DNA from 4 places in the Streptomyces sp. NPDC086147 genome. Region 2 is predicted to be linked to each of the others. Evidence: riboswitches for the same ligand, from Rfam matches in the RefSeq annotation. Region 2 holds a riboswitch; each other region holds the start of a gene.

Region 1 (5,142 bases), on a different contig from region 2:
GCACGACCCCGCCGGGGTACGGCGAAGGCCCCGCACTCGACCGAGTGCGGGGCCCCTCTCGTACGCCGGGTCCTAGAAATCCTCGTCCAGGTCCACCGAGCCCTCGACCGCCACCTGGTAGGCGGACGGGCGGCGCTCGAAGAAGTTGGTCAGCTCCTGGACGCCCTGGAGCTCCATGAAGGAGAACGGGTTCTCCGAGCCGTACACCGGGGCGAAGCCGAGGCGCTGGAGGCGCTGGTCGGCGACGCACTGGAGGTACTCGCGCATCGACTCGGTGTTCATGCCCGGCAGGCCGTCGCCGCACAGGTCGCGGCCGAACTGGAGCTCCGCCTCCACGGCCTCCCTCAGCATGTCCGTGACCTGCTGCTGGAGCGCGTCGTCGAAGAGCTCCGGCTCCTCCTTGCGGACGGTGTCCACGACCTCGAAGGCGAAGTTCATGTGCATCGTCTCGTCGCGGAAGACCCAGTTGGTGCCGGTCGCCAGGCCGTGCAGCAGGCCCCGGGACCGGAACCAGTACACGTAGGCGAAGGCGCCGTAGAAGAACAGGCCCTCGATGCACGCCGCGAAGCAGATCAGGTTCAGCAGGAAGCGGCGGCGGTCGGCGGCCGTCTCCAGGCGCTCGATCTTCTCGACCGAGTCCATCCACTTGAAGCAGAACTGCGCCTTCTCGCGGATGGAGGGGATCTCCTCGACCGCGTCGAACGCTGCGGCGCGGTCGTCCGGGTCGGGCAGGTAGGTGTCGAGCAGCGTCAGATAGAACTGGACGTGCACGGCCTCCTCGAAGAGCTGCCGGCTCAGGTACAGCCGCGCCTCGGGGGAGTTGATGTGCTTGTAGAGGGTCAGGACCAGGTTGTTCGAGACGATCGAGTCGCCCGTCGCGAAGAACGCGACCAGACGGCCGATCATGTGCTGCTCGGCCGGGGTCAGCTTGGCGAGGTCGGCGACGTCCGAGTGGAGGTCGACCTCCTCGACGGTCCAGGTGTTCTTGATCGCGTCCCGGTAGCGCTCGTAGAAGTCCGGGTAGCGCATGGGACGGAGGGTGAGTTCGAAGCCCGGGTCGAGCAGGTTCTTCTGTTCGGTGGAGCTCATTACTGGCAGGCCTCGCAGGACTCGGGGTTTTCCAGGGAGCAGGCGACCGCGTCGGGGTCGGAGGCCTGCTGGACGGGGATCGGCGCGGCGGCGGCCGTCGACGCCTGGGCGGCGCGGGCGATCCGGGTGGCCGGACGGGAGCGCAGGTAGTACGTCGTCTTCAGGCCCTGCTTCCAGGCGTACGCGTACATCGACGACAGCTTGCCGATGGTGGGCGTCTCCAGGAACAGGTTCAGCGACTGCGACTGGTCCAGGAACGGGGTGCGGGCGGCGGCCATGTCGATCAGGCCGCGCTGCGGGATCTCCCAGGCCGTGCGGTACAGCTCGCGCACCTCGGCCGGGACCCAGGTGAAGCCCTGCACCGAGCCGTTGGAGTCGCGCAGCGCCTCGCGGGTCTGCGCGTCCCAGACGCCGAGCCTCTTCAGCTCGTCGACCAGGTACGAGTTGACCTGGAGGAACTCGCCCGACAGCGTCTCGCGCTTGAACAGGTTGGAGACCTGCGGCTCGATGCACTCGTACACGCCGGCGATCGAGGCGATCGTCGCGGTCGGCGCGATGGCGAGGAGGAGGCTGTTGCGCATGCCGACGGCGGCGATCCGCTCGCGCAGCGCGGTCCAGCGCTCCGGCCAGTTCAGCTCGACGTCGTAGTGGTCGGGGTGCAGCACGCCGCGGGCCGCGCGGGTCTTCTCCCAGGCGGGGAGCGGGCCGTTGCGCTCGGCCAGGTCGGTGGAGGCCTCGTACGCGGCCAGCATGATCCGCTCGGCGATCCGGGTGGAGAGCGCCCGCGCCTCGGGGGAGTCGAAGGGCAGCTTCAGCTGGAAGAAGACGTCCTGGAGGCCCATGGCGCCCAGGCCGACCGGACGCCAGCGGGAGTTGGAGCGGCCCGCCTGCTCGGTCGGGTAGAAGTTGATGTCGACGACCCGGTCGAGGAAGGTGACGGCCGTGCGGACGGTCGCGTCCAGGCGCTCCCAGTCGATGTCCGAACCGACCACGAACGCGCCGAGGTTGACCGAGCCCAGGTTGCAGACCGCGGTCTCGCCGTCGTCCGTGACCTCCAGGATCTCCGTGCAGAGGTTGGAGGAGTGGACGGTGTGGCCGGGCTCGGCGGTCTGGTTGGCCGTCCGGTTCGAGGCGTCCTTGAAGGTCATCCAGCCGTTGCCGGTCTGGGCCAGGGTCCGCATCATCCGGCCGTACAGGTCGCGGGCCGGCATCGTCTTGCGGGCCAGACCGTCGGCCTCGGCCTTGCGGTAGGCGGCGTCGAACTCCGCGCCCCACAGGTCCACGAGCTCGGGCACGTCCGAGGGGGAGAACAGCGACCACTCGGCGTCGGCGTTCACGCGGCGCATGAACTCGTCCGGGATCCAGTGCGCCAGGTTCAGGTTGTGCGTGCGGCGCTGGTCCTCGCCCGTGTTGTCGCGGAGCTCCAGGAACTCCTCGATGTCCGCGTGCCAGGTCTCCAGGTAGACGGCGGCGGCGCCCTTGCGGCGGCCGCCCTGGTTCACGGCGGCGACGGAGGCGTCGAGGGTCTTCAGGAACGGCACGATGCCGTTGGAGTGCCCGTTGGTGCCGCGGATCAGCGAACCGCGGGCGCGGATGCGGGAGTACGAGAGGCCGATGCCGCCCGCGTGCTTCGAGAGGCGCGCGACCTGGTGGTAGCGGTCGTAGATGGAGTCCAGCTCGTCCTGCGGGGAGTCCAGGAGGTAGCAGGAGGACATCTGCGGGTGGCGGGTGCCGGAGTTGAAGAGCGTGGGGGAGGACGGCAGGTAGTCCAGCCGGCTCATCAGGCCGTACAGCGCGGCCACTTCGTCGAGCGCGCGGACGCCCTCGTCCTCGGCCAGACCGCAGGCGACGCGCAGCATGAAGTGCTGCGGGGTCTCGATCACCTTGCGGGTGATCGGGTGGCGCAGCAGGTAGCGCGAGTAGAGGGTGCGCAGGCCGAAGTAGCCGAAGCGGTCGTCGCCGGCGCGGTCGATCGTGGCGTCGAGGCGGTCGGCGTGTAGCGCGACGAACTCGGCGGTGCGGTCGGCGATCAGGCCCTCGTGGTGCCCGACGGCGACCGAGGAGGAGAAGTTGACCGAGCCCTGGGAGGCCGCCTCGTCCGCGATGGTGATGGTGAGGAGCCGGGCGGCGAGCCGGGAGTACGCCGGGTCCTCGGCGATCAGGCCGGCGGCCGCCTCGGTGGCCAGCTCGCGCAGCTCCGCCTCGTCCGCGGCGGCGCTGCGGCCGCGGAGTGCGGCGGCGGCGACCTTGCCGGGGTCGGTGTCGGGGAGATCGGCGGTGAGGTCGGTCAGGGTCCGCAGCAGTACGGTCCCGGGGCCGTCGCTCTCGACCGCGGAAGCCTCGGCCGAAGCCGGATCGGCGGGCGCGATGGTCACGTGGGGGCTCTCCCTCGCTCGGCTCGGGGCCTCGGCGGGGGAAAGGGCGGACGGGCGGGCGTCCAGGCATGACGCGCCGCGTCCACCGGCCCACTCCGCGAGGCCCGGACGTCTGTGGCACCCGGAACGGAAGGACCGGGCGCGCTGTCGGCAGGTGTCCGGACTCACCCCGGACGAAACCGCACGAAGTACACCGTTGCGGGACAGTTCCGGATTCGCGCCGGATTCCCCTGCGTCGACAGCGAGGACGAGCATACATGTGGGGGGCGCCGCTCGTGGCACCCCCCACATGTTGTGTCGCCCCCTGGGCGTGACGTGGGCTCAGAACTCCAGGGAGTAGGTGCGCAGAGAGTGATCGGGGACCGGCTCCCAGTCCCGGTGCGGGGTGCGGACGAAGCCCATCCGCTCGTAGATCCGGTGCGCGGAGGCCATCTCGGCGCCCGTGGAGAGCACGATCCTGGCGCACCCCGGGAGGGCCCGCGCCCGGTCGACACAGGCCCGTACGAGCGCCTCCCCGACGCCCCGGCCGCGGGCTTCCCGGGCGACCGCGAGCATCCGGAACTCGGCCTCGCCGGCCACCGCGATGTCGGCCCACGGGGTGCCGCCCCGGGCGAAGGTCACCCCGCCGACGATCCGCCCCGCCGCGTCCCCGGTGTCCTCCGCGACGAGGACCTCGCTCTCGCGGGCCCGCCGCTCCGTGTCCCGCAGCACGGCCAGGTAGGAGTCCTCGGCCCCGTACTTCAGCAGTCCGTCGTCCAGATAGGTGCGCCCGGTCAGTTCGCCGAGCACCTCGTACTCCTCGGGCCGTACCGCCCTGATCGTGAAGTCCATGGGGGAAGTGTGCACGCCGGGGAAGCGGCGGGGCCCGGGGCCTCCTGGTGGAGGTCCCGGGCCCTTTCGGTGCTGCCGGTGTCAGTGGGTGGGCGCGGTGGCCTTCTCCATCTCGGTCTTCACGCCGGGGTCGCCGGCGTCGGCCGTGTAGTCCGACGGGGAGGTCTCGTCGACGCCCTCGGGGGCCTTGAGGGCCTTGAGGACGAGGGTGAGGACCACGGTGACCACGACGTTGAGGACGAAGGCGGTGAGGCCGATGTAGCCGATCTCGCCGATGCCGGGGATCTCGGCGGAGGAGCCGCCGAAGTGCGCCTGCTTCGGCGTCGACACGTTGTAGGCCGCGATCGTGCCGTACAGCATGCCGACGGCCCAGCCGGCGAGCAGTGCCCAGCGGTGGAACCAGCGGGTGAAGAGCCCCCCGACCAGGGCGGGGAAGGTCTGGAGGATCCAGATGCCGCCGAGGAGCTGGAAGTTGATGGCGACCGTCTTGTCCATGGTCAGAACGAACACGAGGGCGCCGACCTTGACCAGGAGCGAGACGATCTTGGAGACCTTGGTCTCCTGTGCCGGGGTGGCGTCCGGCTTGATGAAGTCCTTGTAGATGTTCCTGGTGAAGAGGTTGGCGGCGGCGATCGACATGATCGCGGCCGGGACGAGCGCGCCGATGCCGATCGCGGCGAACGCGACGCCCGCGAACCAGTCGGGGAACATCGTCTCGAAGAGCTGCGGGATGGCGAGCTGGCCGTTCTCGACCTTGATGCCGGCGGCGATCGCCATGAAGCCCAGCAGCGCGAGCAGGCCCAGCATCAGCGAGTACAGCGGCAGGATCGTGGTGTTGCGGCGGATG
Region 2 (5,142 bases):
CGTGCACCGGGCGCGGCGGCTGCGCGCCGGACGCTCCAAGGGCCTGCGCGCCCTGCGCGGCATCGTCGTCCCCGTCCTGGAGGACGCCCTCGAACGCTCCCTGCGCCTCGCGGCCGCCATGGACTCCCGCGGCTACGGGCGCGCCGGAACGGCCACCCGCCGCTCCCGGCGCACGACCGGCGCCCTCATGCTGCTCGGCATGTGCGGCCTGTGCGCCGGGGCGTACGGACTCCTCGACGCCACCGCCCCCACCCTCCTCGGCTTCCCGGCGCTCGCGGCCGGCGGCCTGCTGTGCGTGGCCGGACTCCGCCTCGGCGGGCGCCGCGTCACCCGCACCACCTACCGGCCCGACCCCTGGAAGGCCGCCGAGTGGGCCGTCGCCGGCTGCGGGGTCCTCTCGGCCGTCCTCCTCTTCAGCAACGCCGGCTTCGACGCCGCCGAACTCAACCCCTCCATCTACCCGCTGAGCTGGCCCACCCTGCCCCTGGTGCCGGCCGCCGCGATCCTCCTGGCGGGAACCGCGGGATTCCTGTCCCCGCCCCCGAGCCAGCCCGTCCGCCCGGCCGTCCCGGCACAGCGCACCAAGGAAACCGAGTGATCACCTTCGACCAGGTCACGGTCCGGTACGAGGACATGGCCGAACCCGTCCTGCGGGACGTCGACCTGACCGTGGAGGAGGGCGAACTCTGCCTCGTCGTCGGCCACACCGGCGTCGGCAAGTCGACCCTCCTCGGCGCGGTCAACGGCCTCGTCCCGCACTTCACCGGCGGCACCCTGTACGGCCGGGTGACGGTCGACGGCCGGGACACCGCCGAGCACCCGCCCCGCGAACTCGCCGACGTCGTGGGCGTCGTCGGGCAGGACCCCCTCGACGGCTTCGTCACCGACACCGTCGAGGAGGAACTCGCCTACACCATGGAACAGCTGGCGGTCCCCCGGCGACCATGCGCAAGCGAGTGGAGGAGACCCTCGACCTGCTCGGCCTGGCCGACCTGCGCCACCGCGCCCTGCACGAGCTCTCCGGCGGGCAGCAGCAGCGCGTCGCCATCGGCTCCGTCCTCACCGCCCACCCCCGGATCCCCGTCCTCGACGAGCCGACCTCCGCGCTCGACCCGACCGCCGCCGAGGAGGTGCTCGCCGCCGTCACCCGGCTCGTCCACGACCTCGGCGTCACCGTGCTCCTCGCCGAACACCGCCTGGAGCGGGTGGTGCAGTACGCCGACCGGGTCCTCCACCTGCCCGGCGACGGACGGGTGGTCTCCGGGCCGCCCGCCGAGGTCTTCCGCACGACGTCCATCGCCCCACCCGTCGTCGAACTCGGCCGCGCCGCCGGCTGGTCCCCGCTCCCGCTCTCCATCCGCGACGCCCGGCGGGCCGCGGCCCCCCTGCACACCCGGCTGAGCGGCGTCACCCCTCCGCCCGCGCGGCCCGCCCCCGACACCGACCGCCCCACCCTCCTCACCGCCCGCGGCGTCACCGTGACGTACCAGGGCGTGCCGGCGGTCCGCGAGGTCGACCTCGACCTGCGCGGCGGCGAGATCACGGCCCTGATGGGCCGCAACGGCTCCGGGAAGTCCTCCCTGCTCTGGGCCCTCCAGGGCTCCGGGCCCCGCAAGGCCGGCTCCGTCTCCGTCGGGGGACCGGACGGGCCGGGGAAGCGGGACCCCCGGAAGCTCCCGGCGGCCGAGGCCCGGCGGCTCGTCGGCCTGGTGCCGCAGACCCCCACGGACCTGCTCTACCTGGAGAGCGTCAAGCAGGAACTCGACCAGGCCGACGCCGAGTCCGGGGTCGCGGCCGACGGCGTCCCGGCCCGCGCCCTCCTGGACCGCCTTGCGCCCGGCATCCCCGACACCACCCATCCGCGCGACCTGTCCGAGGGACAGAAGCTGGCCCTCGTCCTGGCGATCCAACTCGCCGCCGCGCCACGGGTGCTGCTCCTCGACGAGCCCACGCGCGGTCTCGACTACCGGGCCAAGGGCGAGCTGATCGGCATCGTGGACGCCCTCGCCGCCGAGGGCCGCTCCGTCGTCGTCTCCACCCACGACGTGGAGTTCGTCGCCCGCGCGGCCGACCGGGTCGTCGTCATGGCGGAGGGCGACGTCGTCGCCGACGGCCCCACCACCGAGGTCATCGTCGCCTCGCCGGTCTTCGCCCCCCAGACCGCGAAGATCCTGGCGCCCCTGCCCTTCCTCACGGTGGACCAGCTGACGGCCGTACTCGACGCCGACGCCGACGCCGACATCGACGGAACGGGCCCGGCCTCATGAGCACGTCCACCGCCGCCATCCGCATCCGCGCCCGGGCCGGAGTCGTCATCGCCATGGCGGCCTTCCTCGGCGTCGTCGCGTTCTTCTGGCCGTTCCTCGTCGCACCCGGGAAGTTCGACTCGAACTACGCCCCGCCGCTGATCTTCGGCGTGCTCCTGGTGATCGTGCTCTGCGTGGTGATCTCCGAGATCGCCGAAGGCGGCATCGACTCCAAGGCGCTGGCCATGCTGGGGGTCCTCTCCGCGGTCAACGCCGCCATCCGTCCCCTCGGCGCGGGCACGGCCGGCATCGAGACGGTGTTCTTCATCCTCGTGCTCGCGGGCCGGGTCTACGGCCCCGGCTTCGGCTTCACCCTGGGCTGCACGTCCCTGTTCGCCTCGGCGCTCATCACCGGCGGCGTCGGCCCCTGGATGCCGTACCAGATGTTCGGCTGCGCCTTCGTCGGCATGCTCGCCGGGTTCCTCCCGAAGGCCACGGGGCGCCGCGAGGTCGCCCTGCTCGCGGTGTACGGCTCGCTCTCCGGCTACCTCTTCGGCTTCCTCCTCAACCTCTCCTTCTGGCCGTTCTCGCTCGATCCGAACAGCTCCATCGCCTACCTCCCCGGGCTCCCGTTCACCGAGCAGTTCCAGCGGTACCTGGCCTTCGACCTGGCCACCTCCCTCGGCTGGGACACGGGCCGCGCCGTCACCAACTTCGTCTGCGTCGTCCTCGCGGGACCGGCCGTCCTCACCGTCTTCCGCCGCGCCGCCCGCAAGGCCCGCTTCCAGGCCCCGGTCCGCTTCTCCTCCCGGCCCCTCCGGAAGGAGGAGGACGCACCGGAGCCGCGGGCCGAACGGGCGTAGGCCTCACGCGTCGGCGGTGCCGGCGGTCCCGGAGAGCCGCCGCCCGGTCAGGACAGGCCGGGCAGCGGTACGTCGAGGACGGGGACGGGGCGCGGGGTGCCGTCGGCGTCGATGGCGACGAAGGTCAGGAAGGCGGTGGCCACCTCGGTGGCGGGGCCGGTGCTGTTCCAGCGCTCGGAGGTCACCCGGACCCCGACGGTCATCGACGTCCGCCCGGCCCGTTCGAGGCCCGCCTCGACGCTGAGCAGGTCTCCGGCCCGCACGGGGGCGAGGAAGGTCATCCGGTCGACGGAGACGGTGACGGCCGGGCCGTCGGCGTGCCGCCCGGCGGCGGCCGCCGCGGCGTCGTCGATGAGCTTCATCATCACGCCGCCGTGGATGGTGCCGTAGAGATTGGTGTCGTGCTCGCTCATGATGTGGGCGAGGACGACCCGGGAGTCGTCCGGCGTCTTGGTGGGACGGGCGGCGGGAACGGGGCTGGTGACGGTGGGATCGGCCACGTCAACTCTCCTTCGCGAGTCGCGGCGGGTGCTGTTCCGCGCGCACGGGGTGTGGGCGCGCGGGCAGCGGGCAGGTCTTCGGACTCGCGGGCACGCCCACCGGACTCGTCCGGAGGACTCCTACTGGCCGTCGCTTCCCAGGCCCTCTCCGGGCCCAGTGCGTATGACGGCGGTCGTTCCCGCTCACCGCTGCGGGGCAGTCCCGGATTCCCACCGGGTTCCCTCTTACGACGCCTCCCGCCTGGCGGACGGGGGCGAACCAGCTGCGCGACCAGCCTACGCGGCACCCCGACGGGGCCGTCCTGCGCGTCGCCGCCGGCCGGGCGGGGAGTACGTCTCCCCGGCCCGACGCCCCTGATCCGGGACGGGGCCCGCGCCGAGGAGCCTCGGTGGAAGGCTCCGACTGGCTTGAACCGAACCCCGTACGCGGCGGCGGGCCTGTACGTTGCCGGGGAGAAGAGGCGGGGCGACGTGAGGGGCGGGTGGGGACTTTGCTGACCGAGGCTTTGACCGCGTTGGCCGCGGCGGGCGGCGGGGCGGTGGTCCAGGCCGCCGGCACCGACGCCTGGCACGCGGTGCGGCAGCGGGTCGCCGAACTGTTCGGCCGCGGTGACGCGGAGCGGGGGCGGGCCGAACTGGAAAGGCTGGACCGGACGGCCCGGGCGCTTGAGCCGGGCGCCGCCACGGACCCGGACCGGGAGCTGTCGCGCCAGGAAGGGGTGTGGCAGGAACGGTTCGAGAACCTGCTCGAATCCCTCGACGCGGGGGACCGGGAGCGGGCAGCCCGGGACCTGCGCGCCCTGTCGGCCCTCGTCGCCGACCCGGAGGCCGACACGGCCCTGGCGACCGGGAACGCACTGGCGCGGGACGGCGGCAGCGCCGTGACCGGGGTGAGGCGGTCGGGCGACGGGCGCGCCGCACGCGCCGTGAACACCGGGGACGCGGAGGCCGCCGGCGCGGGGTCCAGCGCGATCAGCGGCATCGTGACCGAGTAGACGGCCGGGACCTCGGTATGGCCAGGTGGCGATGGGGCAGAGGACGCGATCCCGGCACGCACACCCCGGCCGGGGGCGCGGAGGACGGCGTCACCCCCGCACAGCGGGTGACGGGCAGCGGGAACGCGAGCGCGACGCACGGCGGCATCGCCGTCACGGGCATCTACCACGCCCATTCCGGCGTGGTGCTCCCCCCGGAGGCGGTGCGGCCCGTGTCCGAGGTCAAGGCCCGTCCCGGACTGGACAACCTGCCGTACCGCACCACCCGCTTCGTGGGGCGCACCGCCGAACTCGAACGCCTCGACGCCGCCATGAAGAGGAACGGCGGCGTGGGGCTCCAGGCCGTGCACGGACTCGGCGGGGTCGGCAAGAGCACGCTGGTCGCGCACTGGGCGGCCACCCGGGCCCGCAAGCACCGTCTCGCGCCCGTCCGGTGGATGTCCGCCGACAGCGCGGCGGGCGTGGAACGGGGCCTGGCCGCCCTCGCCACCGCCCTGCAGCCCGCCGTCTCCAAGGCGCTGACGGTGGAAGCCCTGGC
Region 3 (5,142 bases), on a different contig from region 2:
GAGCGGGGAACCGGACGGACCGGCCGGGACGAAGCCGCCGTTCAGCGCGTGCACGGCGTGCGCCAGCTCGTCGGTGGTGGCGGCCAGGCGCGGCACGACCTGCTCGGCGGCGAACCGCAGCACGGCCCGGACGTCGGGACCGTGGTCGGCCGCGACCGACTCGACCGCGTCCACCGCCCAGTCGGCGGCCTCCATCGCCTCGACGAGCTCGCGCGCCTTCGCCTCCGCCTCGTCGGCGGTGGTGCGGGTCGCGGCCGACTCGTCCAGGCCCAGGGCCTCGCGCAGACCGGGCAGCGCCTGCGTGCCGCCCCAGATCTGGCGGGCGCGCAGGATGGAGAGGACCAGGTTGACCCGGGCCTCGCCGGCCGGGGCGCCGCCGAGGACGTGCAGGCCGTCGCGGATCTGGGCGTCCTTGACCTCGCACAGCCAGCCGTCGACGTGCAGCAGGAAGTCGTCGAAGCCGTCGTCCTCCGGGCGCTCCTCCAGACCGAGGTCGTGGTCGAGCTTGGCGGCCTGGATCAGGGTCCAGATCTGGGCGCGGATCGCGGGCAGCTTCGCCGGGTCCATGGAGGAGATCTGCGCGTACTCGTCGAGCAGCTGCTCCAGGCGCGCGATGTCGCCGTACGAGTCGGCGCGGGCCATCGGCGGCACCAGGTGGTCGACCAGGGTGGCGTGCACGCGCCGCTTGGCCTGGGTGCCCTCGCCCGGGTCGTTGACCAGGAACGGGTAGACCAGCGGCAGGTCGCCGAGGGCCGCGTCCGGGCCGCAGGCGGCGGACAGGCCGGCGTTCTTGCCGGGCAGCCACTCCAGGTTGCCGTGCTTGCCCAGGTGGACCATGGCGTCGGCGCCGAAGCCGCCGTCCTCGGCGCGGGCCGCGATCCAGCGGTAGGCGGCCAGGTAGTGGTGGGACGGCGGGAGGTCGGGGTCGTGGTAGATCGCGATCGGGTTCTCGCCGAAGCCGCGCGGCGGCTGGATGAGGACGAGGAGGTTCCCGCGCCGCAGGGCGGCGAGCACGATGTCGCCCTCCGGGTTCCGCGACCGGTCGAGGAACATCTCGCCGGGCGCCGGGCCCCAGTGCTCCTCGACGTGGGTGCGCAGCTCCTCGGGGAGGGTCGCGTACCAGCGCTTGTAGTCGGCGGCCGGGATGCGGACCGGGTTCCTGGCCAACTGCTCCTCGGTCAGCCAGTCCTGGTCGTGGCCGCCGGCCTCGATGAGGGCGTAGATCAGCTCGTCGCCGTCGCCCGAGACCAGGCCGGGGAGGTCCTCGGCGGGCCCGAAGTCGTAGCCCTCCTCGATCAGCCGGCGAAGGAGGGAGACGGCGGAGGCGGGGGTGTCCAGGCCGACGGCGTTGCCGATGCGGGAGTGCTTGGTGGGGTACGCGGAGAGGACGAGCGCGAGCCTCTTCTCGGCGTTCGGGATGTGCCGGAGGCGGGCGTGCCGCACGGCGATCCCGGCGACGCGGGCCGCGCGCTCGGCGTCCGCCACGTACGCGGGCAGGCCGTCCTCGTCGATCTCCTTGAAGGAGAACGGGACGGTGATCAGGCGCCCGTCGAACTCGGGGACGGCGACCTGGCTGGCGGAGTCCAGCGGGGAGAGGCCCTCGTCGTTCTCCTCCCACGCGGACCGCGAGCCGGTCAGGCAGAGGGCCTGGAGGATCGGCACGTCGAGCGAGGCGAGCGCGCCCGCGTCCCAGGCCTCCTCGTCGCCGCCGGCCTGCGCCTCGGCGGGCTTGGTGCCGCCCGCCGCGAGGACGGTGGTGACGATCGCGTCGGCGGTGCGGAGGGTGTCGAGCAGCTCCGGCTCGGGGGCGCGCAGGGAGGCCACGTACAGCGGGAGGGCCCGCGCGCCGGCGTCCTCTATCGCGTCGCACAGGGCGCCGACGAAGGCGGTGTTGCCGCTCATGTGGTGGGCGCGGTAGTAGAGCACGGCGATCGTCGGGCCCTCGGTGGCCTTCGGGGTGCGCTCCAGCGGGCCCCAGGTGGGGGCGGCGGCCGGGGCCTCGAAGCCGTGGCCGGTGAGCAGGACGGTGTCGGAGAGGAAGCGGGCGAGCTGCTCCAGGTTGGCGGGGCCGCCGTGCGCCAGGTAGGCGTGCGCCTCGGTGGCGACGCCGACGGGCACGGTGGACGCCTCCATGAGCTGCGCGTCGGGCGCCTGCTCACCGCTGAGCACGACGACAGGCTTCCCGGCGGCGCGAATCGCGTCGAGCCCGTCCTGCCAGGAGCGGAGCCCGCCGAGGAGCCGGACGACGACGAGTTCGGCGCCGTCGAGCAGCCCGTCGAGGTCGGCGAGCGGGAGCCGGGACGGGTTGGCGAACCGGTACTCCACCGGTCCGCCGGCCGCGCGGGCGCTGAGCAGGTCGGTGTCGGAGTGCGACAGCAGCAGAAGCATGGCGAGCGCAGGCCTTCCTCGGGGTTGTCCGCGCCCCGGGTGGTCGTGTGGACGGCAGGAGTTCCTGACTCACCGGCCCGAGAACACCGGGCCGGCTCACAGTGGCGGGACCGCGCCGGAATCTCACCGGGCTTCCTCCCCGGGGTCCTGGGACCCCATGCCGCTTGCATCCTAGATCGTGAGCTCCGGACGCCGGAGGGAGCGGGAGGGTCAGGCGGATCACACCGGGTCCTGGGGCGGACAGCGGACCGGTGCCTCCGCGCCGGGGGCCGGGGTGGCCGGGAGCCGGGGCGCGCAGGAGCGCGGGCCGAAGACTGCCGGGCACCGGCAGTGCGCGGCGCCGGGCGGGCCGGTCATGCTGACGCCACCCGGCGCGAGCCGGTGCGAGGAAAGGGGGTGGACGGTGCTGTTCTCCGTACCGGTGCACACGTGGTGGCTGATCGCGACGGCGGCGACCCTGGTGCTCATGATCACGATGGAGAGGTTCTCCGCCACCGGGATCGACGAGGCGCCGGAGGAGTTGCGGGACAGGGCGGAGGGCATGCGGAAGACCGCCGTGCGGGTCGTCTTCGCGGGGTTCCCCGCCCTCTTCTCCGTGGTCGCCCTGCTGGAGCTGCTGAACCGGGAGCGGGAGGGGATCTACCTGTTCCTGTACAGCGTCATGGCCGTGTCCATGCCGGTCGCCCTGCTCCCGTTCCGGCGCCGGATGTACCGGCACCACTTCGCCCAACTGCTGAGCGGCGAGGAGATCACCATGGACCGCGTCGCGTCCGTCTGGCTCTGCACCACCCTCCTCGTCCCCGTCCTGGCGGCGAGCGCGTTGCTCGCGACCGCGGGCGGAACGTCCTAGGGCACGTCCGGCGGGACCGGAGCGCGCCCGCCGAAGCACCGGGGGCCGGGTCGGCCGCGCCCGCCCGAGCCCCCCGAGTCAGGCCCGTCACACCCCGCCGACCGCCGGTTTTCCCGTGGGTATGCTCGCCGCCATGCCGCCCGTCCCGACCCCGAAGCCCGCCCCCGGCGCACCCCGTGTGCGGGAGCGCGGCGACGCCTGCCCCGGGGCGCTGCGGCTGCACTCCGCCGACGACGGGCACCTGGCCCGACTGCGGCTGCCCGCAGGGAGGTTGACGGCGCATCAGGTCGAGGTCCTGGCGGACGCCGCCGAGTCCCTGGGGGACGGGCGGATCAGCGTCACCTCGCGCGGGAACGCCGAGCTGCGCGGCCTCGCGGACGGCTGCGGGGCGGAGCTCGCGGCGCTCCTGGCGGAGGCGGGCCTGCTGCCCTCGGCCACCCACGAGCGCGTCCGCAACATCGTGGTCTCCCCGGCCGCGGGCCTCGACGGACTCGGCGCCGCCGACGTGCAGTTGTGGGCCCGCGAGCTGGACGAACGGCTCTGCGCCGCGCCCTGGGCCGCCGCGCTCTCCGGGCGCTTCCTCTTCGTCCTGGACGACGGCCGCGGCGACGTCACCGGCCTCGGCGGGGATGTGACCTTGGTCGCAGTGGACCCCCGCACCGCGCTCCTGCACCTGGGCGGCCGGGCCGTGCGCGTCGCCGCCGACGACGCGCCCCGCGCCGCCCTCGCCGCCGCCCGTGTCTTCCTCTCCGCCGCCCGCGCGGCCGGCACCGGCGCCTGGCGCGTACGGGAACTGCCGGAGGGGCACGGGGCCGACGTACGGGACGTACGGGAGGCGCTCGTGGTGGAAGAGGTACCGGAGCCGGTCCTGCCGCAGGGGCCGCCCCCCGCCCCCGGCCCCCTCGGCCCCGCCGCCCTCCACGTGCTCGCCCCCCTCGGCCGTCTCACCGCCGCCCAGCTGCGGGCCCTGCTGCCCGCCGACGAGGTGCGGCTCACGCCCTGGCGCGGAGCCGTCGTCGTCGGCGCCGGGCCCGACCGGACGCCCGCGCTCGACGCGGCCGGACTGATCACCCGGCCCGACTCCCCCTGGGCCGGCGTCAGCGCCTGCACCGGGCGGCCCGGCTGCGCCAGGTCCCTCGCGGACGTCCGGGCGGACGCGGCCCCCGGCCGTCCCGGCCTGCCCGTCCACTACTCCGGGTGCGAGCGCCGCTGCGGCCACCCGCACGGCGACTGGGTCGACGTCCTCGCCGCCCCCGGCGGCGGCTACCTGGTCGACGGCGCCCCCGTCCCCCGTACCGATCTGGCCCCCGCGGTCACCACGGCCCGTACCGCGCCCCGCACAACGAAATGAGCGAGAACAGGATGTTCGACTACGAGAAGGACGGCACGGAGATCTACCGCCGCTCCTTTGCCACGATCCGCGCCGAGGCGGACCTCACGGGCCTGCCCGCCGACGTCGCCCAGGTGGCGGTCCGGATGATCCACGCCTGCGGCATGACGGACCTCGTCCAGGACATCGCGTACTCGCCGGGCGTCGTCGCGAGCGCCCGCGCCGCGCTGCGGGCCGGCGCGCCGATCCTCTGCGACGCGCGGATGGTCGCCAGCGGCGTCACCCGCAAGCGGCTGCCCGCCGACAACGAGGTGGTCTGCACGCTCTCCGACCCGGCCGTCCCGGCCCTGGCCGCCGAGCTCGGCACCACCCGCTCCGCCGCCGCCCTCGAACTGTGGCGGGACCGCCTCGAAGGCTCCGTCGTCGCCATCGGCAACGCCCCCACCGCCCTCTTCCACCTCCTGGAGATGGTCGCGAAGGGCGCGGGGCGGCCCGCCGCCGTCCTCGGCATACCGGTCGGCTTCATCGGCGCCGCCGAGTCCAAGGACGCCCTCGCCGAGAACACCCTCGGCCT
Region 4 (5,142 bases), on a different contig from region 2:
CTCCCGGGCGGTGTGGAGAAGGTGCCGGGGAAGCCTCGGAGCAGGGGGCTCAGAGCAAGGGGACGAGGAAGCGGCGCAGGGACTCCTCGTAGCGGACCGGGTCCGGGTTCCACATCGCCGCGTGCGGGGCGTCGCGGACGGTCTTGAGGCTGATCAGGTCGGGGCGGCGGGCGGCGAGTTCGACGGAGGGCTCCCAGGGGGCGATCGCGTCCTCGGGGCCGTGGAAGAGCAGGACCGGGGCGCGCAGGGCGCCGGGGGCCGAGGCGAGCTGGAGGAGGTCGCCGTGCGGGCCGGTCCTGCCCCGGGCCGCGCGGACGGCGAGCGGCATCAGGAATCCGGGAACGTGCCGGGCCGACGCCAGGTTGCGGAGGGTGACCTCCCAGTCCAGGACCGGGGAGTCGAGGACGAGGCCGGCGATCCGGTCGCGCACCCCCGACGCGGCGGCGGCGCGCAGGGCCATCGACGCCCCGGGCCCCCAGCCGTGCAGGACGACCTTCCGGGCGCCGCGGCGGACGGCGTAGCGGAGGGCGGCGTCGACGTCGCGCCACTCGGAGTCGCCGAGGTGGGCGAGGCCGTCCGGGGAGGGCGGCGCGCCCTCGTCGCCCCGGTAGGCGGGGACGAGGACCGGGATCCGGTGCCGGTGGTAGAAGGGGACGACGTTGAGCGGGTGCTCGCGGGTGGTGCCGAGGCCGTGCAGGGCGATCACCCAGGTGGTGCGCGGCGCGGGCACGAGCCAGGCGGGCAGGGGGCCGAGTTCGCCCGGGATCTCCACGTCCTCGTGGTCGAGCCCGAGGGCGCTCGTGGGCGTGCCCCGGTGGAGCGCGGGGGTGAGCCGGACGCGGGCGCCGGGCCCGGGGGCACCGAGCTCGACCCGCTCCAGGCGCCGGACGGCGGTGTCGGCGGTGTGCGGGGCCCGGTCGAGGACGGGGCCGAGGACGGCGTGCAGTCCGTGGCCCTCCATGCCGTACGTGCCGGGGCGCAGCGAGGCGAGGCTGCGGGTGAGGGTGATCCGGTCGGGGCCCGCGGCGTGCACGGTCAGTCTCGGATCGCCGGGCAGGGGGCGGACGGACGACGCCCTGAGGGCGAGGTCGCTGGCGTACCGGCCGGCCGCGACCGCGGCCGCGCCGGCACCGAGCAGGGTGGTGACGGCCGCTGCCGTCGCTGTAGCCGGGCGCACACCCCCAGTGTCCGCAGGACGGGACCGGGGTGCCACCGGAAGGTGCGGAGGGGTGCGTTCCGGCGCCCGGGGCGCACCCCGGGAGAGTGACGCGGCTCTCCTCGGCGGTGTCCCCCGGTCGGGTGGTCCGGTCCGGGGAGCGGAACGGGACGGCGGGGGAGGAACCGGGGCGGGCCGCCGAGGCCTTGCGCGGGCCCGGATTACCCGGGGTCGCAGGGTGACCGCATCGTGGACGGCGTCGCTCGCGGACCGCTCCGGAGGGCCGAGCGGAATCTCTTGACACCGGTTGGGGACACCACGCCGCCCGACCCAGTTCATCTTCCGTTCACCCAGGTTGCTTACGTTCGACCAGCCACTGACGTCGAACGATTGCCTGGGTAAATGGAACACATCACGCTGCTGCTCGCCATTGTGGTCGTGACAGCTCTCGTGTTCGATTTCACGAACGGTTTCCACGACACCGCCAACGCGATGGCCACGACCATCTCGACCGGTGCGCTCAAGCCCAAGACGGCGGTGGCCATGTCCGCCGTGCTCAACCTCGTCGGCGCGTTCCTGTCCGTGGAGGTCGCCAAGACGATCTCCGGCGGGATCATCAACGAAGAGGGCATCCGCACAGAGGTGATCTTCGCCGCGCTGGTCGGCGCCATCCTGTGGAACCTGCTGACGTGGCTGCTCGGACTCCCGTCCAGCTCCTCCCACGCGCTCTTCGGCGGCCTCATCGGCGCCGCGGTCATGTCGGCCGGCTGGTCGGCCGTGAACGGCCCCACCATCGTCACCAAGGTCCTCATCCCGGCCGTCGCCGCGCCGCTCGTCGCGGGTCTCGCCGCGATGTTCGCGACCAGGCTGACGTACCGGATCAAGGCGAACCCCGAGGCGAAGGCCACGGCCAAGGGCTACCGGGCCGGCCAGATCGCCTCCGCCGGTCTCGTCTCGCTCGCCCACGGCACCAACGACGCCCAGAAGACGATGGGCATCATCACCCTCGCCCTGGTCACCCAGGGCGTCGTCGCCCCCGGCTCGAACCCGCCCCTCTGGGTCGTCGTCTCCGCCGGTGTCGCCATCGCGCTCGGCACCTACCTCGGCGGCTGGCGCATCATCCGCACCATGGGCAAGGGCCTCACCGACCTCCAGCCGCAGCAGGGCTTCGCCGCCCAGACCAGCGCCGCGACGGTCATCCTGGCCTCCTCGCACCTCGGCTTCTCCCTCTCCACCACCCAGTCCTGCTCGGGTGCCGTGATGGGCGCCGGCCTCGGCCGCAAGGGCGGTGTCGTCCGCTGGTCGACCGCGACCCGGATGTTCGTCGCCTGGGGCCTGACCCTGCCCGCCGCGGGCCTGGTCGGCGCCGGCGCCGAGTTCCTCACCAAGCAGGGCCCCTGGGGCATCGCCGCCGTCGCGGTCCTGCTCGTGACCGGCTCGGCCGTCATCTGGGCGCTCTCCCGCCGCAAGCCGGTCGACCACCACAACGTCACGGCCGACGACCTCGACGCCTCCGACGCCGAGCCCGCGGGCGTGGTGACCACCGCCATCGCGGCCGTCACCCCGCCGCCGCCGGCCGGCTCCGTGGCCGCCGTCACCGACGAGAACCTCAAGGCGACCATCCTCGCCCCGGCCCCCACCGACCCGACCGCTCCCCCGGCCCCGGCCGCGAAGGTCTAAGGAAAGAACCACATGAAGATCGACTGGGCAGCCCTCGGCTCCGTCTTCGGCGTCAGCCTCGTGGCGACCGTCGCCCTGGTGGGCCTCTTCACCCTCGGCATCGTCGGCCTCACCAAGCAGGAGGAGGCCGTGGCCCGGGGAGGCTCCGCCGCCCTGGCCCGCACCGGCGCCTACGCCTGCTTCGGGCTGTGCCTGGCGGCCGTGGCGTACGGCATCTACCTGATCGTCGTCTGACGGTCCCCGCTCCACCGGCCGGGCGGTCCGCACCTTCGGGTGCGGACCGCCCGGCTCTTTTCTGTGGTGCTCCGCACAGTGCGCCGCCGCAGGTCAAGGCTGGGTTGACGCTTGTTCTCGGGGCGTGGTGGACTGCCGAGGCCATTACGGCGGCAGCAGAGGAAGCCCGGTGCGAATCCGGCGCGGTCCCGCCACTGTGACCGGATCCGAGGGTCCGGGAGTCAGGAACTCTCGCCGCCGGTCACGTCGATCCAGGGCGCGGACCCTGAGTGAGGACACAGCGCCATGCCCGGCCGTCCCAGAGCCACCGGTGTCTTCGCGTACGGAGCGGCCGCGGGCCTCGCCGTCGACCTGCTCCTCGGCGACCCCCGCCGGGGCCACCCCGTCGCCGCGTTCGGCCGGGCCGCCGCCGCCGTCGAGCGGCGCCTCCACCACGACCACCGCGGCTGGGGCGCCCTGCACACCGCCGTCTGCGCCGGTTCCACCGCCGCCCTCGGCGCCCTCGCCGCCCGGACCGTGCGGGACCGGCCGGCCGCCGCCGTCGCGCTGACCGCCGCCTCCGTGTGGGCCGTCGTCGGCGGGACGACCCTGGGCCGGGAGGCCCGCGCGATCGGCGGGGCACTGGCCGCCGGGGACCTGGAGGTGGCCCGCGAGCGGCTGCCCCACCTGTGCGGGCGCGACCCGCAGTCCCTGGACGGTCCCGCGATGGCCCGCGCGGTCGTCGAGTCGGTCGCCGAGAACACCTCGGACGCCGTGGTCGGCGCCCTGTTCTGGGGCGCGGTCGCGGGCGTGCCCGGGCTCGTCGGCTTCCGGGCCGTCAACACCCTGGACGCGATGGTCGGCCACAGGTCCCCCCGGTACCGCCGCTTCGGCTGGGCCTCGGCCCGCCTCGACGACCTGGCCGGCTGGCCGGGCGCGCGCCTGACGGCCGCGCTCGCCACCGTCGCCGGCGGGAACCCGCGCGGGGCCGTGCGGGCCTGGCGGGCGGACGCGTCGAAGCACCCGAGCCCCAACGCGGGCCCGGTCGAGGCCTCCTTCGCGGGCGCGTTGGGCGTACGGCTCGGGGGCACCCTCTCGTACGGCGGGCGCGTCGAGCACCGGCCGGTCCTGAACGGGGAGGGGCGGGCCGTCGAGGTGGCGGACATCGAACGGGCGGTGGCGCTCTCGCGCCGGGTGACCGCGCTGACCCTGGCCGCCTGCGCGGGCGGCCGTCTGATCGCCGGCGCGGTGAAGCGCGGGAAGCGGAGGAGCGCATGAGGGGCGGGAGGGGCGGGGGGCTGCTGGTCGCCGGGACCACGTCCGACGCGGGCAAGAGCGTCGTGACGGCCGGGATCTGCCGGTGGCTGGTCCGCAGAGGTCTGAAGGTGGCGCCGTTCAAGGGGCAGAACATGTCCCTCAACTCCTTCGTCACGCGCGAGGGCGCCGAGATAGGCCGGGCCCAGGCCATGCAGGCGCAGGCCGCCCGGGTCGAGCCGACCGCGCTGATGAACCCGGTGCTGCTCAAGCCGGGCAGCGACCGCTCCAGCCAGGTCGTCCTGATGGGCAAGCCGGTGGGCGAGCTGAGCGCCCGGGGGTTCTTCGGGGGGTCCGGGGGGTCGTCCCCCGGGAAGGCACTGCACGGGGGGCGGCAGAAGGAGCTGTTCGAGCCGGTCATGGCGTGCCTGGAGGAGCTGCGGAGCACGTACGACGCGGTGATCTGCGAGGGCGCGGGCAGCCCGGCCGAGATCAACCTGCGGCGCACCGACATCGTGAACATGGGCGTGGCGCGGGCCGCGAAGCTGCCCGTGGTGGTGGTCGGGGACATCGACCGGGGCGGGGTCTTCGCCCAGTTCTTCGGCACGACGGCGCTGCTGTCGCCCGAGGACCAGTCGCTCGTCGCCGGGTACCTGGTGAACAAGTTCCGGGGCGACGTGAGCCTGCTCGAACCCGGGCTCGACATGCTGTACGGCCTGACCGGGCGCCGGACCTTCGGCGTCCTGCCGTACGCGCACGGGCTCGGCATCGACGAGGAGGACGGCCTGCGGGTCTCCCTGCGGGGCACCGTCCGGGAGTCGGTGGTGGCGCCGCCGGTC

Evidence for each region. A riboswitch is a leader RNA that binds a small molecule or an ion and turns the genes downstream of it on or off. The one in region 2 is predicted to bind cobalamin.
Region 1: it holds a riboswitch for cobalamin, as region 2 does, so the genes downstream of both, AB0398_RS02695 (ribonucleoside-diphosphate reductase subunit alpha) here and AB0398_RS13105 (acyl-CoA thioesterase) in region 2, are expected to answer to the same signal.
Region 3: it holds a riboswitch for cobalamin, as region 2 does, so the genes downstream of both, cobN (cobaltochelatase subunit CobN) here and AB0398_RS13105 (acyl-CoA thioesterase) in region 2, are expected to answer to the same signal.
Region 4: it holds a riboswitch for cobalamin, as region 2 does, so the genes downstream of both, AB0398_RS20055 (cobalamin biosynthesis protein) here and AB0398_RS13105 (acyl-CoA thioesterase) in region 2, are expected to answer to the same signal.

What each region holds. Positions count from the first base shown of each region.
Region 1 is NZ_JBFBJO010000001.1:557,057-562,198, forward strand. It holds gene AB0398_RS02690 (ribonucleotide-diphosphate reductase subunit beta) at 73-1,089, opposite strand; gene AB0398_RS02695 (ribonucleoside-diphosphate reductase subunit alpha) at 1,089-3,464, opposite strand; cobalamin riboswitch at 3,596-3,736, opposite strand; gene AB0398_RS02700 (GNAT family N-acetyltransferase) at 3,786-4,295, opposite strand; gene mctP (monocarboxylate uptake permease MctP) at 4,377-5,142, opposite strand, start outside.
Region 2 is NZ_JBFBJO010000004.1:541,633-546,774, forward strand. It holds partial or broken gene AB0398_RS13090 (energy-coupling factor transporter transmembrane component T) at 1-598, shown strand, start outside; partial or broken gene AB0398_RS13095 (ATP-binding cassette domain-containing protein) at 595-2,267, shown strand; gene AB0398_RS13100 (ECF transporter S component) at 2,264-3,109, shown strand; gene AB0398_RS13105 (acyl-CoA thioesterase) at 3,157-3,609, opposite strand; cobalamin riboswitch at 3,682-3,837, opposite strand; gene AB0398_RS13110 (hypothetical protein) at 4,116-4,604, shown strand; gene AB0398_RS13115 (tetratricopeptide repeat protein) at 4,622-5,142, shown strand, end outside.
Region 3 is NZ_JBFBJO010000003.1:363,678-368,819, reverse strand. It holds gene cobN (cobaltochelatase subunit CobN) at 1-2,388, opposite strand, end outside; cobalamin riboswitch at 2,428-2,554, opposite strand; gene AB0398_RS09740 (hypothetical protein) at 2,608-2,856, opposite strand; gene AB0398_RS09735 (hypothetical protein) at 2,855-3,238, shown strand; gene AB0398_RS09730 (cobalamin biosynthesis protein CobG) at 3,372-4,589, shown strand; gene AB0398_RS09725 (precorrin-8X methylmutase) at 4,586-5,142, shown strand, end outside.
Region 4 is NZ_JBFBJO010000008.1:266,768-271,909, reverse strand. It holds gene AB0398_RS20070 (hypothetical protein) at 50-1,177, opposite strand; gene AB0398_RS20065 (inorganic phosphate transporter) at 1,559-2,836, shown strand; gene AB0398_RS20060 (hypothetical protein) at 2,849-3,070, shown strand; cobalamin riboswitch at 3,182-3,324, shown strand; gene AB0398_RS20055 (cobalamin biosynthesis protein) at 3,356-4,327, shown strand; gene AB0398_RS20050 (cobyric acid synthase) at 4,324-5,142, shown strand, end outside.